Regions from separate parts of the Salinithrix halophila genome, predicted to be linked through region 2. Evidence: predicted binding sites of a transcription regulator. Region 2 holds the regulator's gene; each other region holds the start of a gene.
The links. Region 2 encodes CtsR, which represses protease genes until heat stress. Its sites were predicted from a motif close to ATGGTCAATAAAGGTCAAACA; they were not measured.
Positions count from the first base shown of each region.

Region 1: clpP (ATP-dependent Clp endopeptidase proteolytic subunit ClpP) is a predicted target of CtsR. The motif match lies at 1,859-1,879, and genes of this name have one in related genera.
Region 3: ACFOUO_RS04885 (ATP-dependent Clp protease ATP-binding subunit) is a predicted target of CtsR. The motif match lies at 2,024-2,044, and genes of this name have one in related genera.

Region 1 is NZ_JBHSAP010000015.1:325,762-329,944, forward strand. Features, by position in the region: gene ACFOUO_RS11830 (hypothetical protein) at 95-826, opposite strand; gene clpP (ATP-dependent Clp endopeptidase proteolytic subunit ClpP) at 1,207-1,797, opposite strand; tRNA gene ACFOUO_RS11840 (tRNA-Arg) at 1,924-1,998, opposite strand; gene rpoN (RNA polymerase factor sigma-54) at 2,326-3,723, shown strand; gene ACFOUO_RS11850 (sugar-binding transcriptional regulator) at 3,889-4,183, shown strand, end outside.
Region 2 is NZ_JBHSAP010000004.1:63,849-68,031, forward strand. Features, by position in the region: gene ACFOUO_RS01335 (protein arginine kinase) at 1-784, opposite strand, end outside; gene ACFOUO_RS01340 (UvrB/UvrC motif-containing protein) at 802-1,332, opposite strand; gene ACFOUO_RS01345 (CtsR family transcriptional regulator) at 1,339-1,809, opposite strand; gene ACFOUO_RS01350 (MgtC/SapB family protein) at 2,106-2,801, opposite strand; gene ACFOUO_RS01355 (HAD hydrolase-like protein) at 2,821-3,537, opposite strand; gene ACFOUO_RS01360 (hypothetical protein) at 4,090-4,183, shown strand, end outside.
Region 3 is NZ_JBHSAP010000007.1:568,918-573,100, reverse strand. Features, by position in the region: gene ACFOUO_RS04885 (ATP-dependent Clp protease ATP-binding subunit) at 1-1,947, opposite strand, end outside; gene ACFOUO_RS04880 (hypothetical protein) at 2,284-2,598, shown strand; gene ACFOUO_RS04875 (carbon starvation CstA family protein) at 2,845-4,183, shown strand, end outside.

The DNA of each region.
Region 1 (4,183 bases), on a different contig from region 2:
GTGTGGCGATGTACAATACACGGTTCCTTCGCCATACAGGCCGAAATTCCCGGGAGACTGTCTCTCGGAAACCCTCCATGTGATCGAAAAAGACTTACCGGTCTTCGGAATGGGCGCGGCGGAAGCCTAAGAGAGCAAAGCCGGTCACGACCAACTGTAGGCCGGCTGTTGCCCAGGAACCGGATAGGGTGGTATCCGGAAGCTTCCCGCCCTCTTTCGAAGCGCTGTTTAGGTTGAATAAGCTGCCAGTCTCCTCCTTGCTGGGAGAATCAGCTTTCTGTTCAACGGATGCATCCGGGGTCTTTCCATCCTCAGTCGGTTTGTCGGAGGCTGCGTCCGTTTGGGGATTCTGTCCGGCAGAGGCGTTTGAATCATCTGCTGCGGGAAGGTTCTGGCCCGAATCTTTAGGGGCTGGGGCCGGCTTGAAGCCGCAGTCCCGGAGTTGAACCTTTTCTCCCTTATTGGACGCAGGATCCTTGGCCGTAAACTGGAAGCAGGCGCTCAAATCGGCGTTCGTGCCGCCGTTCTTACCGTACCAGACGGCGATCACCTGATAGTTCCTTCCTTCGATCAGATCGTCATAATTGGAAGTAAATTGCTCCGATTGTGATCCTTCAGGCGACACTTGTTCGTTGCTTCCATTGAGGGTGACGATCCAGTTTCCCTGAGGGTGGTCGGCGTTTGGGAGGGCTACTTCGACGTAATGCTTGCCGTCTTTGGTGAAGTAGGATCCTTGAAGCTGAGTCTCCGGGGTTTCAGCGAAGGCGGAAGGGGCTGCCGTGAATGTAAGTAGACCAATCAATAAAGCGAGAGCGGCAGTCCTCAATTTCTTTGTCGAGCCTCCTCAGCCTGCCCATCCTGTCCCCTCGTCAGCGTATCATAATATACGGGAATCAGGCAATGAATTTTCTATCAAGGATACAGGGAGATCCCAGTCATGGCAGGACTTTATAAATTAGCGGAATAGTTGGAAAGAACCGGAGGCATTCCCGGCTTACGAGAAAAATTGCCGAAGAAAGGCGAGCAACATGACGGCAGCGACAACCATACAAACCCAGAACAATTGACGATCCTGCTTATCAAAGGAATTCATTGTTCCACCCCTTTCTGTGAGAGATAAAAAAACGCAGCGAATGGGTTAGTCAAGGAAGGGGAAATCAGGAAAAAGACCAGGCCCTGTGGGGCCCGGCCTTAAAATTAACCCGATCACTTTGCCGGCGGCTGGGTGATGATGTTGTCGATGATCCCGTATTTTTTTGCTTCCGCTGCATCCATGAAGAAATCACGGTCAGTGTCCTGCTGGATCTTTTTCAGAGGCTGACCGGTTTGATCTGCCAGCAGATGATTCAGTTTGTCCCTCATACGGAGGATTCGTTTAGCACTGATTTCGATGTCGGATGCCTGGCCTTGGGCTCCGCCCAGGGGCTGGTGAATCATCACTTCGCTGTTGGGAAGCGCCAGCCGTTTACCCGAGGTGCCGGAGGAGAGCAAGAAAGCACCCATGGATGCAGCCATACCGACACAGATGGTCTGGATGTCGCACTTCACATGTTGCATCGTGTCATAGATGGCAAAGCCAGCCGAGATGGATCCGCCTGGGGAGTTAATGTAAAGCTGGATGTCCTTGTTGGGATCTTCAGTCTGCAGGAATAGAAGCTGGGCCACGATCGTGTTAGCGACGGCATCGTTGATTTCGCTGCCCAAAAAGACGATGCGGTCTTTCAACAAGCGGGAGTAGATATCGTAGGACCGTTCCCCGCGGTTGGTTTGTTCTACCACATAAGGAATCAGGTTCATGTCGGTTCCTCCTCTGTCAGGTGGATCGATTGCAGTTCCATGATAACCCAAAAGATCAACAAAGGTCAACGTAGGTCAAACCTCTGGGAAAAAAGACGGTATCCGATTCGGATACCGTCTTCTTCGTGGTGCGCCTACCAGGATTCGAACCTGGGCACCTGGTTCCGGAGACCAGTGCTCTATCCCCTGAGCTATAGGCGCATATGTTCTATTATCCAGCGACAAAGAACATTATATCGAAGCCCGGACGAAAAAGCAAGAGGATTTATTGGAAAAATCCCATGTCTAACTCGCCTTCGGGGTTTTGGGCGATCCGAATACCGGAGGGGCAAGGGAGTATACAGTTTTTGTTAAAAGTAACCACTAGCGCTTTGTGCTAGAATAGATAGAAAAGCATCCGGTTATCTTTCCTTATTCTTCCCAGTTTGTTCGGCCTTTAACCTCCTTTTTCACTTTTAGCCGCGCCGGATTGCGAGCATCAAAAGTGATCGGCGCCACATATACTGAAAAACGCGGAGGTGACCACATATGGCTCTGTCTATGGGCTATGGCCTGGCACAGGAGCAGCGCATGAAGTTGGTGATGACCCCCGAATTGCGCCAGGCGATTCAAGTACTGCAATATCCGGCTGCGGATTTAATCCAGTATATACAAGAGCAAGTGATGGAAAACCCAGTCTTGGAGATGGAAGAACCTCCCCCGTCGAAGGAGGATGAGCCCTTTCATGTCAGTGAAGAAAAATTATCCGACTGGGCGGCTTTCTTGCGTCGGGGAGAAGGAGGCAGGCGCACGGGTATCAATTGGGATAAAGAAGACCGGTCTCTAGAGCGGGTGACTGCTTCAGAAGAAACGCTGACCGATGTCTTGGAGGGGCAGATCCGGCTTCTCTCTCTCGATTCGAAGCAACATCGTATCTGCCGCTATATTATCGGAAACCTGGATGAAGACGGTTATGTGGAGGTGCCGTCCAAACAAATATGTAAGCGCTTTAATATCGACGAAGAGGAATTGGAAGGTTGTTTTCGGATCATTCATTCTCTTGACCCTGTAGGTGTCGGGGCTCGCTCCCTCTCTGAGTGCCTCCGGATTCAACTCCTGCGGGAGGAAGAACTTGACCCGATTGCCCTGGATGTCGTCGGACATTGTCTGACGGATCTAGCGGAAGGGCGTTACCGGAAAGCGGCCCGGCGACTGGGATGTTCCGTTAGCGATGTGCAACGGGCGGCTGATCGCATCCGCCAATTGAACCCGAGGCCTGGGCTTGCTTATAACTTCGATTCTCCCCGTTATGTGCAACCAGACGTGTCTGTAGTGGAGAGGAACGGGATGTTGGAAGTGGTCGTGAATGAGGGATATATCCCCCGCCTCGGTATTAGCACCCACTATGAAAGGATGTTAGATCGAGAGGATGAAGGGGCAAAGCAGGCCGCTTCCTACATCAAAAGCCGGCTCCAATCGGCGATGTGGCTGCTGAAAAGCATCGAACAACGGCGACACACCCTTCACCGGGTTACCGGGGCAATCTTGGAGGAACAGAGGGAGTTCTTCGAACACGGGATTTCCCGTCTGAAGCCACTGACCCTGCGCCAGGTGGCAGAGGCTCTGGAGCTTCACGAATCAACAGTGAGCCGGGCGACCCAGCATAAATATATGCAGACTCCCCGCGGATTGTTTCCCTTCCGCTTTTTTTTCCAGTCTGGGGTGGCCACCGAAACCGGGGGGAATACTTCCGCCCAGAGCGTAAAAGATAAAATAGCACGCCTGATCGCGGAAGAAAATAAATCAAAGCCGCTTTCCGATCAAAAGATCGCCGGGATCCTTGAAGAAGAAGGGGTGCGGATTTCCCGTCGCACGGTTGCTAAATACAGGGAAGAGATGGGGCTGGGATCCTCCCAGATGAGGCGCCGATACGAAGAAGAGGTCTGAAACCGGAGCGGAAAACATCATGAAACCACTGATTTTGGGTGAATTAGATCTTGTCAAAACAGAAGGGATTGGCTAAAATCAAAGTGGTCATCCCATTTTTTTGGTCTGGTTGGGACGAAAATTGCTACATGGGACATATTTAGTCCCGGAGGCCGGAGGGGTTGGATGAACACGATCCTGGAACTGCAAAGCAAGCTGCTGCCTGACTTGATGGAAGTACTGAAAAAACGGTATGAGATCCTGCGTCATCTGCAATTGATGCAGCCTGTCGGCCGAAGGAGCCTCGCTGCTGCCCTGGGGATGACGGAGAGGGTATTGCGGAGTGAAGTCGACTTCCTCCGGGAACGAGGATTGGTACGCATTGAGAGTGTCGGCATGAAACTTTCCGATGCAGGATCGGATCTGGTGGCTGACATGGAGCCGCTAATTAAGGAACTCTTTGGCCTCACGGAATTGGAAA
Region 2 (4,183 bases):
CTCGAAGGCGTTCCCGGGCGTCCCGCTCGTGCTGGATCATCTGTTTCACCACGCCTTGAAGCTTATCGATGATCTCGTCCTCCCGCTGTCCCAAGGTTACCTGGTTGGAAACTTGGTACAGGTTCCCAAGAGCTTCCGAGCCTTCTCCGTAGATACCGCGGATAGCCAGCCCCACTTGTGTAATCGCCGGGAAAAGACGGCCCAATTGCTGGGTGATCGCCAAGGCAGGCAGGTGAACCATGACCGATGCCCGGATACCGGTTCCCACATTTGTGGGACAACTGGTTAGATACCCCGTTTTCTCACTAAAGGCATAAGAGAGATGTTTCTCAAACCAATCATCCAGCTCATCAGCCGCTTTCCAAGCCTCTTGAGGCTGAAATCCGGGATATAGGCACTGGATCCGGAGGTGGTCCTCCTCGTTAATCATAATGCTGACCGCTTCATTCTCCGACAATACCACCGCCCCGTGGCGGGACTCCTCCGCCAAGTGGGGGCTAATCAGGTGCTTTTCCACCAGTACCCGTTTCTCCAGTTCGGAAAGATCGTCCATCCGGACAAGTTCCGCTCCCTGGAGAATAGGATGCTCCTTCGCCTGGCCAAGTGCATCTTCCACTCGGCGGACCACTTCGGAGGATTGAGAAGAGGTAGCCAGCATCGGGAAGGGGAGCCCGGACAGATTTCGAGCCACCCGCACCCGGCTTGAAATGACAATGTCCGACTGGGGCCCCTTTCCTCGCATCCATTCACTCAATGCGTGTTCCGTAAAGCGCTTCAGCGACATTTCCGGCTCTCCTCCCCCTAGCTCTCCAATTTTTCCTGCAAGGACCGGATCTGATCCCTGATGCGAGCGGCTTCCTCAAATTCTTCATTCTGGATCCGTCTGGATAAATCCTGTTTCAGTTGTTCCACTTCCCGGCGAATCTTTAGTTTGCCACCGGTCCGGCGGGGAACTTTCCCCCTATGGGCCGTATGGCCGTGAACTCTCCGAAAAAGCGGTTCCAACCGCTCTCCAAACGACCGGTAACAGTCACTGCATCCAAAGCGCCCGATCTTGGAAAATTGCGTGTATGTGAGACCACAGGTCGGACACCGAAGCCCCTGTCCCTGACGACCGTCCCGAACAGGCTGCTGATTGTCAGAAACGGGGGCGTCCAGATTGAGAAGCCCTGACAGCAGATTGTGGATGGAGAAGCCCCCTTCAAAACCGGGTATCTGTTCCCCCTTCTCCCGGGCACACACTTCACACAGGTGAAACTCCGTCTTCTCTCCATTGATGATCTTAGTATAGTGAAGAGTCGCCTGCCGTTTGCCGCATTGCTGGCACTGCATCCCGGGTCACTCTCCTTTGCTTGCAAATAGCATCGTTACCACGGTGCGCATCATCCGGGCACGCACCGAATCCCGCAGGGCGATCGGCAGATCAAGCACCTCACGGGAAATCATTTTTTTCACCATACGTGCTTCCCTCGGCGTCATTAGACCCTCATCGGCAAGCCGGGCGACGAGGTCCTCGGCGGAGGTCTGGCTAATCTTTGAGCCAATCAGGCGCAAAAGGACGTCATAGTAAGCTTTAGGTGACGGGAACCGCACCTTGCGGATACGGATATAGCCGCCGCCTCCTCTTTTGCTTTCGACTATATATCCTTTTTCCACCGTGAATCGGGTGCTAATCACATAGTTGATCTGCGACGGTACGCACTGGAAAAGATCCGCCAGCTCGCTCCGTTTTACCTGGACCACTTCCGAAGGGGCTTCATTCAGAATTTTGATCAGGTAGCGTTCAATGATGTCCGAGATACTCGACATCGGACGACCTCCCGCTGACTTTGACTAACTTTGACTTTGTAATTTCATTTTAACGGATGCTTTTCTTTTTGCCAAGGGGACTGCTTGTTCCATGTTTTATCTACCCTTCTGTCCTTTCACATTCTTTCCGTCCCGCCCCCTATTTCATACGAATCGACAGGGATTCCGCTCCCTGTACCGGGATACCCGTTCACCATCCGATCCTAGACCGGCACCTGGGCCCCTCATCCAAAAAAAGACCCTCCACGGGCCTTTTCGATTATACGGCTGTCAATGCGGATTCCCGTCAAGAGGATTTAGTCCACATGAACTTCCTTTACCCCCTCGACCTGTCTCACCTTTTCCAAGAGCCGGGTAACTTCCAGCTCTGGGGGTAACCGGAGGGTAAAGTGTATCTCGATCTGTTTATCCACAGGATCTGCGTCATCAATCTGCATTTTGCGAACGCGGGCACCCAACTTACCGATAGCAGTCGTCAATTCACCCAAGATGCCCGAGCGATCATCCACCACCAGGCGGATCATCTTGAAACGTTTTCGCTTGAAAATCCAGCCCTCCACCCGGTTTAACAATTCCAGGCTGACAAGAGCTAGGATCGTGGTTAGGAGAGCGGCAAAATGGAACCCCGCCCCCGTCGCCAGCCCGATCGCCGCCACCACCCACAAGGAGGCGGCGGTGGTCAGCCCACTGACGGTAAACCCTTGGCGGAGGATCGTTCCCGCGCCGAGGAAGCCGATACCGCTCACCACCTGGGCTGCAATCCGCCCCGGATCGAAACGGACTTTATCCTCATCCATAAAATCGGCAAAACCGTAGATCGACAGTAGCATAATAAGGGCCGAGCCGACGGAAACCAAAATGTGCGTTCGAAGGCCCGCGGGATGATTGTTGTGTTCCCTCTCCCATCCAATCAACCCGCCAAACGCTGTTGCAAGCAATAGCCGCCAGGCCGTTTCTCCGTGAGAGATCACCCAAATGCTGTCCGCTTCCATGATGCCCACCTCCCTTTTATCATCTCAAATCCGGTATGGCCTTATCGTATTTTCGGGGTGATCCTACGATTTCCAACAACTGAGGGAAGGCATCGATTACCCCATCCGCCCCCGTTAATTCATCCCCCTCCCCGAACTGAGGAAAACCTGCATACCGACAGCCGATCACCGTCAACCCGTTGGCTTTGCCCGCACGGACGTCGGAACTACGATCTCCCACCATATATCCGCTGTCGATTCCCTGTTCTTTCATCAACTTTCCGACCAACCGATCTTTCTCCCCGATTGCATGCTCTCCCGCTGAATAACCCTCCTCGATCAAGTCCTCCAAGGAAAATGTACGGATCACTCCTCTTATATAGGGGCCCAATCCGTTGCTCGCCACAAAAAGACGCCACCCTCTTCCGTCAAGTTCACGGAGCGTCTCTTCCACCCCCGGATAAAGGGCCCCCATTTCCTCTTTCAGGCAGTCGAGTTCATCCTCCAGCCACCATCGATCCGCCTGTTCTTTCACGCTGTCGGAAGACCCGGGAAGCAGGTTCTCCCAGATATCGGCTTGAGTCATTCCGAAGACGGATTGTACCTGGGAGTCGTCGGGCCGCTCTCCCGTGTAGAGCCCCTCTTCGTTCAATCGTTGAAAGGTGCGATGAAAAGCAGGAACCGCCACCTTTTCCGTCTGAAACAACGTACCGTCCATATCAAAAATAATCCCGAATCGTCCTTTATCCGTTGTCATGAGTCAAGCGCCTCCCCGTCATCTATTGGCCCTCTTCTTCCCTATTGTATTGATTACCGGGTGAACTTAACATACCCGAATCCTTACTAAATCGTTCACCGGGAAAAAGCGCCTCTTTTTTAAACATTCAGCTGTAATCCAATTGACATCCCTTAAGAAATATGTGTACAATCAAAGGGCTTTTATTTGTGACGAAATTTTGAAAGGAGGTCGTTGATGATGATGTTATTTACGGGATTCCGTCACCAAGGGGATCGTATGCCTTCCTACGGGGGCTCGTCTGTCCGCTCCCAGTCCATTCGTTCCCGCTCTTCCCTCAATCATACCGCTCATACCGGTGGCTTCATCCATCCTGTATCCAAAACTGCACATCAGAACCGACGACCTCCGTTCAGGAACTGTTTCTGTTCCTGAACGTCAAAGCGAAACAGCGCCGCGGGTCGTTGAGGCCCGCGGCTTTTTTATATCGATGAACCGCTTTTTTTAGCGGTTGTCGATTCAGCGCCGCGGGCCCGTGCCCGTGGCGCTTTTTATAAAAAAGGAGGAACCCCCATGCTGATGCACAACACCTATGATCTCGAGTTATACATCCACCAGAAACAAGAGGAATTAAGCTCCTGCTTAATCCCAAAGAAAATCAGACCCT
Region 3 (4,183 bases), on a different contig from region 2:
TTGTTCTTCGGTGGCTTGATAGATGTCGGCCAGCATGAGGTCGACGATTTTTACGAGGTCTTCCCGCGTGAGGGAACGGAAGGGGATGATGCCATCGAAGCGGTTAAGGAACTCAGGGCGGAAGTAATCGGCGAGAGAGTCGAGAATATCGGGGATCCTCTCTTCCGTCCCGTCTTTTCCGAAACCGATGGACGCTTTCGGTTTGACGGTAGCCCCGGCGTTACTGGTCATGATCAGGACGGTATCTTTAAAGCTGACGGTGCGTCCCTGGCTATCGGTGAGGCGACCGTCTTCCATGATCTGTAGGAATAGATGCTGCACATCGGGATGGGCTTTTTCGATCTCGTCCAGCAGGATGATGCTGTAGGGTTTGCGACGAACGCGTTCCGTCAATTGACCGGCTTCTTCATGGCCGACATATCCTGGAGGGGAACCGATCAATTTGGAGACCGAGTGTTTCTCCATGTATTCGCTCATGTCGAGGCGAATCATGGTCTCTTCCTTCCCGAACATTTCGCGGGCCAGGGTTTTGGCCAACTCGGTCTTCCCGACACCGGTGGGGCCGACAAACAGGAAGGAGCCGATGGGGCGGGTTCCCTTGCGGAGCCCAGCCCGATTGCGGCGGATCGCTTTGGCCACTTTACGGACCGCTTCCTCTTGTCCGATCACTTGGGCGTTCAAGGTATCGGCCAGATGTCTCATCTTCTCTTGTTCTGCTTTTTGTAGTTTGCGGACGGGGATGCCGGTCTTGTTTTCGATAAGCTGCCGGATCATCTCCACATCGACGACAGCACGAGTTTCTTTGCCCTCGGCCTCTTCCAGCTGTTGTTCCAGTTTCCGTTCTTCGTCCCGGAGGCGGGCGGCTGACTCGTAGTCTTCCTCGCGAGTAGCTTCATCCTTTTCGGCAGCGATTTCCCGAAGGTGTTCGCGCAAACTCTCCGTATCACCGGTCTCGCTCGCCAGATTGACTTTGGAACCAGCTTCGTCGATCAGGTCAATCGCCTTATCCGGCAGGAAGCGGTCCTGGATATAACGGCTGGATAGGGTGACGCAAGCACGCAGGGCATCATCGGTGTATTGCACCCGATGGTAGTCCTCATAGTTTTTGCGAAGCCCCAGAAGGATGCGGACCGCTTCTTCCACAGTAGGCTCTTGAACCATGACCGGCTGGAAGCGGCGTTCCAGAGCGGCATCTTTCTCGATCTGGCGGTATTCCTTCAGAGTGGTGGCTCCGATGACCTGGATCTCACCCCGGGCCAGGGCCGGTTTCAGGATGTTCCCGGCATCTTGCGAGCCTTCAGCGGATCCGGCGCCCACCAATTGGTGGATTTCGTCGATGAACAGAATCACGTTTTTCCGTTCTTGCAGTTCGGTGATCAGCTGTTTCATCCGTTCTTCGAACTGCCCGCGGATCCCGGTATTGGCTACCAAGGAGGAGACATCCAGCAAGTAAACGTGTTTATCCTTCAGTTTGTGGGGGACACGTCCTTCCGAAATTCGCAACGCCAACCCTTCGGCAATGGCTGTTTTCCCGACCCCAGGTTCTCCGATCAGGACGGGGTTGTTTTTATTGCGCCGGTTCAGAGTTTCGACGACCCGTTCTACCTCTTGGTCACGTCCGATAACCGGATCGATAAGCCCGGCCTTAGCGGCATGGGTCAGATTTTTCCCCAGTTGATCCAAGAGGCCGCCGTTACGGGCCCCATCTTGGCCAGTCTGTTGCCGCAAGTCCTGGGATGGGTTTTGGTCAAACCCGCTCGATTGCGGCCCGATGAAATGGCGGAACAAGTCATCGAAGGAAGAACCATGAAAGCCCGCAGGGAATTTCATCTGGTCTTTTACTTGGTTGTAACAGTCCCGGCATAGATGAAGGCGGAGTTGTCGACCGTTCACTTTCACATGGAGTTCCACCTCAGCCGGCTGCTGTTTGCATTGGTTGCAGTGCATAACCAAACCCTCCTTCAATCGCGTTTTTATTTCAAAGGTTATGGGTGTAATCAGGATGCATCCGGTCTGACTTTTGACTTTGACTATCTTTGATCTTTATTATACGATCTCTTGTTCGAACTTTCAAGGGGGTGGGTTGAAACTGGAATAGAGCGTTGAAATTCACGGATCGGACAAAGGGGACAGCATTTTCCCACCTATGAATGGAAAGTTTGGATGGAGGGTTTTTGTTGGGAGAAAGGTCAAATTACCTGGAGAGAGGCTGGGCTTTCTACTGAGATCTTTCGTATAAACCGGGGAAAAAGGTGGCATCCTGGGAGCCAAAGGAGGGATACCATGCAGGGGAACCAGCGTGAGTATCAGTTGTCCAGTGTAGATCAGGCACTAATGGATGAGCTAACCAACCGGGTGCGGGAGTGTTACGAGGAAATGACCCGGATTTCGACCCGGGTAATCAGCAGTGAGTCACTGGCTGATACGGAGTTTAGCCGACCCGTCGGGGAGGTGCTGGAAGAAGCTCAGGGCTACATGGAGCGAACGTCAGAGTCTTTTCATGATCAGGAAGTCTGCTGGCCGGCAGGACCGGATCAAGAGATGTGTTATAAGAAAAGTGGAGGCAAGGTGATGATCCGCCCGAGGAGAGAGCGGTAACCGAGTAGGGCGATCCGGTTTTAGGTAGCAGTCTTCAAACAGGAAACTTTATCAATACCCTCTCGGGCTCTTTTTTGAGAGTCCGTTTTTTTGAAAAAGAGGCGAAATCTTGCAACTTCCAAACCCTCCCGGTTGAATAGCCTCTCATCCTCCTTTAATATAAGATTAGATGGAATTGATTAATCTTTCTGGCTATTCCCTATGTCTGATTGTGGAAGCGATTACACAGCTTGAGGGGGCGAATGCATGACTGCACCAGTGTTGCTGACGTTAGGGGCGCTAATCCTGTTTTGGATGGGGTACCGGTTTTATTCCCGGTTCCTGGCGGAACGGGTCTTCCGGTTGGATCCGGAATTCCAGACCCCGGCCCATGAATTCCGGGATGGGGTGGATCACCTGCCGACCAATCGGTTCGTCCTTTGGGGGCATCACTTTAGCTCTGTTGCGGGGGCGGCACCGATTGTGGGGCCGGCGATTGCCGTGATCTGGGGCTGGGGACCCGCTCTCCTGTGGGTGGTTTTGGGAACCATCTTTTTTGCAGGGATGCATGATTTCGGAACGTTATGGGCTTCGGTGCGCAACAGAGGAAAGTCCGTCGGTGTCATCACCCAATCGGTGATTGGTGACCGGGCAAAAGGACTCTTTCTCCTAATCATCTTTTTCCTCTTGTTGTTGGTGAATGCTGTCTTCGCTGTCGTGATTGCCAACCTGTTCACCGGATTCCCGGAAAGCGTTCTCCCCTATTGGCTGCAGATTCCGGTAGCGATGGGGATTGGGTTCCTGGTGTACAAGCGAGGGATGGGACTTTTCTGGCCCTCGATCGTCGGTTTGGTGTTGCTGTTCACCTTTATATTTGTTGGGTCGGCGTTGCCGGTGAAGCTCCCAGAAGTGATCGGCGGGCTCCCGACGACGGGCTGGTGGGTGATCGTGATGCTTCTCTATGGAGCGATTGCTTCCCGTTTGCCGGTATGGTTGTTACTTCAACCGCGAGATTATATCAACTCCCATATGCTGTTCCTCGGGCTGGGAGTTTTGTACCTCGGTCTATTTCTGACTCAACCGCAGTTCAATGCCCCTTTTTTCAATACCGCCGTGCCGGAAGGAACGCCCCCGCTGGTGCCGCTCCTCTTTGTTACGATCGCTTGCGGGGCGATCTCGGGTTTTCACGGACTGGTCAGCTCCGGAACGTCCTCCAAACAGTTGGATAAAGAAACAGACGCCCGGTTTGTCGGATACTTCGGGGCGATGGGGGAAGGGTTGTTAGCCTTGGTAGCGATCATGGCCACAGCAGCAGGCTTCGCTTCCATCGATAAATGGAATGAGCACTACGGGATGTGGGAGACGGCTAGCGCGGGCGGTGTGAAGGCTTTTGTTCTCGGAGCGGGCAACTTCCTCACCACACTGGGCATTCCGACGACGGTGGGGACAACCTTCATCTCGATCATGATCGTCGCCTTCGCAGCCACGACATTGGACACGTCGATGCGCCTTCAGCGCTTCATCCTGTCGGAAATTGGGGAACAGTATAAAATCGCTCCCTTGAAGAACCTCAACATCAGTACAGTGATCGCCTTTCTCTCCTGTG